2 regions of the Shewanella psychromarinicola genome follow, and region 2 is predicted to be linked to the other one. Evidence: riboswitches for the same ligand, from Rfam matches in the RefSeq annotation. Region 2 holds a riboswitch; the other holds the start of a gene.
The links. A riboswitch is a leader RNA that binds a small molecule or an ion and turns the genes downstream of it on or off. The one in region 2 is predicted to bind lysine.

Region 1: linked by a shared signal. The riboswitch ahead of EGC80_RS11945 (Na+/H+ antiporter NhaC family protein) and the one ahead of lysC (lysine-sensitive aspartokinase 3) in region 2 are both predicted to bind lysine.

The regions. Positions count from the first base shown of each region.
Region 1 is NZ_CP034073.1:2,728,616-2,730,825, reverse strand. It holds gene EGC80_RS11945 (Na+/H+ antiporter NhaC family protein) at 1-844, opposite strand, end outside; lysine riboswitch at 928-1,145, opposite strand; gene EGC80_RS11940 (electron transfer flavoprotein subunit alpha/FixB family protein) at 1,538-2,210, opposite strand, start outside.
Region 2 is NZ_CP034073.1:388,876-391,085, forward strand. It holds gene lysC (lysine-sensitive aspartokinase 3) at 1-779, opposite strand, end outside; lysine riboswitch at 914-1,086, opposite strand; gene EGC80_RS01600 (DUF3293 domain-containing protein) at 1,360-1,803, opposite strand.

The DNA of each region.
Region 1 (2,210 bases), 2.3 Mb from region 2:
TAAAGTAAACGGTCGCAAACACTAATATGGCGATAGGTAAAAACAACCCAATCACTTTACCGGTGTCAGCTTCCGGTAAATCGGTCACGGCGCCAGGTGGCTTGCCTTTTGATTCATCAAATAAGTTACCTCGAAGTGCATTCAATTCATGCTGGCGCATTGGACCCACATCTAAGCCAAAAATCGCCACACACACTAATAACAGTAACGAGAACAACGCATAAAAGTTCATTGGGATCATTTGAATGAACACACTTAGATGACCAGAATCAGCAAAACCATGTGCCGTTAAAATACCGCCAATGAGCGCAATAATATATGCACCCCAGCTCGATACAGGAGAAATAACGCAAATAGGAGCTGCTGTAGAGTCAAGAATATAGGCGAGTTTAGCGCGTGAAATATGATATCGGTCTGTAATAGGTCGAGAAATAGAACCCACAACTAAACTGTTGAAGTAATCATCAATAAAGACTACACAACCGAGAAAAATGGTCATTAACTTTGCATCACGCTTATTACGAATGCGCAGTTTGGCCCAATCGGCAAACGCTCGAGCCGATCCACTCACGGTGATCAGCGCAGTGATCATCCCAAGTACAATTAAAAACCCTAGAATATAAACATTCCATGAACTCAGCTCACCGTCTTTCCAGACAAGCTGGCTAGCGGTTTGCACGATATACTCACCCGTTCCAACCAGCGAAAACTGAGTGAGTAATAAGGCACCAAAAATAATACCTAAACCTAAGGATAATAAAACTTTACGGGTTAAAATGGCTAACGTAATTGCCACAAGAGGAGGCAATACAGAAAGAGCCGAATCGGCATAACTTGTCATCATAATAGTTAATTTATGTCTTCGCTGGATACGAATGAAGCAACACTAGAAATAAGACTAAGCATACACAGAAAGCATATGCACAACTTACTAGTAGCACTCCACAGCAATACCCATTTAATATGAATATCATTATTTTTATCTTATCGATAAAAAACACCATGACAGTGCAGTCCCTTTCAAGAACTGCCCCAACAAATGCGCTTGATAGACCCATTTGCTTCGGCATTGCATCCTTTTATGTTGAATTATTGGCATCACCCAATTCAACATGACTTTTATGCAACGCACCTCTACTTTTGTTGTTTGCACTTAAAGCTCATTACAAACAGCGCGAACATACAACCATAAGTAGCATATGCAATGCCAGTAAAAAAACACTTAACGGAAGTGCAAATAACAATAACACCAATTTAAACTACAACCTCTTAGCATTAATGTAACGTTTTTACATAAAACACACGCTAGCGTAACGGGCACAGAAATAGCAACGGCATACAAGCGTCGACATTTGGACAGAAACCTCTTTTCAAGATCAGGATAGATCCAGTAATAATCCAAAAGTAATCCAATAAAAAGGTTTCTACCTTATGAGTAGAAACCTTTTAGAATCAATCGACAAGACGCTCAATAACACTTCTACATCAGTAGCCATTGCTGACTAGATCAACTCGCATCTCTCTAATTTAAGCCCGATTATACGAGATTATTCAGTGCTGGTACCGCTTCAAATAAATCGGCAACCAGTCCATAATCAGCCACTTGAAAAATAGGTGCTTCTGGATCTTTATTAATCGCTACAATCACTTTTGAATCTTTCATACCGGCAAGATGTTGAATCGCACCAGAAATACCTACCGCAATATACAAGTCAGGTGCGACAATCTTACCCGTTTGACCCACTTGTAAATCGTTTGGCACAAAACCAGCATCCACAGCCGCACGAGATGCGCCAACAGCCGCGCCTAGTTTATCTGCCAATTGCTCTAATAAAGCAAAGTTCTCACCGTTACCCATGCCACGGCCACCAGACACAATAATGCCTGCATTGCCGAGTTCAGGACGGACTGATTCAGTTAACGATTGAGATACAAATTCAGTGCGGGCATCAATTGCTTGGCTTAAGTTTATCGCTTCAGCACTGCCTGTTGAGGCCGCAGCATCAAAGGCACTTGAGCGCACAGTCATGACTTTCTTGGCATCCAAGCTCTGAACTGTAGCAAGTGCATTACCAGCATAAATAGGGCGTACAAAAGTGTCACTGCTTACCACTTCAATCACTTCAGAAATCTGAGCAACGTCTAATAATGCTGCCACACGAGGTAAGGTATCTTTACCTACGCTCGAAGCCGCAGCCAAAATGTATTCG
Region 2 (2,210 bases):
GCAATGGGACGCGCATTAGGGGCAAGCCGTGGATCAGTGGTATAAATACCGGCGACATCGGTCCAAATTTCAACCGCTGTGGCACGGAGCGCTTCAGCCAGTAATGCCGCCGAATAATCACTGCCACCACGGCCTAATGTTGTGGTTCGGCCACTGTCATCAGCTCCAATAAATCCTTGGGTGACAATGATATAACGAGCAAGTAAGGGTTTTAAAAAATCACCAGCAAGCGTTGAAATGACTTCAATCTGTGGTTCTGCACGGCCAAAATAGCTGTCGGTACGCAGCACCTGACGCACATCGAAATGATTTGAAGCGGTGCCTTTTTCCCGAATAACCGCTGAAAATAAAATCGATGAACATTGCTCACCCGTTGACAGCAATTCGTCCATAATCGCTTTGCTGCGATCAAGTTCTAACGATTCACTTAATACTGACATTCGGCTCAGAATTTTATCAATACTGGCCGCCACGTCTTGTGGACGGCCTAATTCATCGAGAATCGCATATTGAATTTGAGCAATTTGCTTAAGGAGTACTAGTCGTCGTTCATCGTTGACATTAGCTTGAGTCAGCTCAACTAATAAATTGGTGACACCACTGGAGGCACTCACCACCACGAGACGAGTGGCTTGGTTAGCCAAGACAATATTGGCACAACGACTCATAGAGGCGTAATCAGCAACCGACGTACCGCCAAATTTGGCTACGACTAATTCTGATGTGGCTATTTCAGGCACCACGGTTTCAAGAACAACAGTTTCAGAGATAATGCTCATACTGATGCCTCCGCAGTTTGCCAAAGACTAGAAAATAAGACGTGATTTACTAACATGATATACGCTCCGAACACACTACGTTCGAAGAGCCTGGTGCTAAGATAACGCACCCTTATAGAAGGGAAACAGCAATCATCACCAGAAGCTCTCCACCAAAAAAAGGTGACAATCGTTAGGATTCAGCCTAAACGACCGATATCAATGTTCGCCAAACAAACTGATACCTCGGCGCTAATCTCCATCATAAGTTGTCATCGGACTGGCATCCTCTCACTTACTACCTAGTTAACGCTCCTCTTCTGTTTCTCCCGAAGGAGAGCTGTTGAAAATAGCAACAAATGCCCTAACAAGTCAATCAACAAACCCAGTAAAAAAACACTGTTTTGATAAAAATATCTTTGTTGTTAGATAATCTGTCGTAGCGATAGCGGATCTGTCATTGTTCTATATTAGAAAAAAGCCAATATATACGCAAAAAAAACCAAATAACGCAATTAATCGAGACAATATATATTTTATTGTCTCGATTAATGACTCAAAACATTCAGTAGCGATTAAGCGCTCTAAATTAACCCAGCGCTCATCCAGTATAGAAACTAATCTCTGGCAGTTCATTAACCAGCCGTAATCGCTGATTAAATGCGCCCATTTCAACGTCAGGTTTGATGGTATCAAGACACGCAACCAGAGATATCAAACCTTGATTAACGTAATAAATTGCATGTTGATTAAACTCTCTTCCTAGCTCAACAGCCTGTTCTTTATCAATAAAAACTGCCCAGCTTTTTTCCATATGTGACCAATCAGCGGCCGCACCGATTAAGGCACGATAGGGCCGATTATACTGTTGGATTTTAGATTGAAGCTGATGATCAAGTAAACGATTTTGACTCGGTGAGAGGCTAGTCCCCCGGGGGTTATGAGCGGTAACTATAGCAAATGGGAAATCATTAGAAAGGCGTTGGGTGAACAAAAAATGAGTCGTTTGATATTCATACCACAATGTATCGATAACATTTTCCATAATATTTTTTCGTTAATTAAGCCAAAATGAGTCTAACAATTAGGTTAGATATCGAAAAGATTTGCGATCTAATCACCAGTTTAATACTTAAAAATCATTTATTATTATCAACTTAGTAATATTAATCTTTTATATACTTGACTGTTATATTAATTTTTTAACATTTAATTTGTTAACAAATGCCTAAAACGAGTACAATAGCATCACGCACTATTAAATCATTGTAGCAAAGTTGGCTACATACACCTGAAAATCTCAGCATATATTGTTGTGAGCGTGAAGATTTATTGATGTAAAGTTTACAGTCGTACTAAATTTGTTCTACATTTGATAACACATTAATACGATTAAATAAGTTTGCGACAGGAAGGAACTATCTTTCTAAATGGCATTCATAGTAAGTAAGC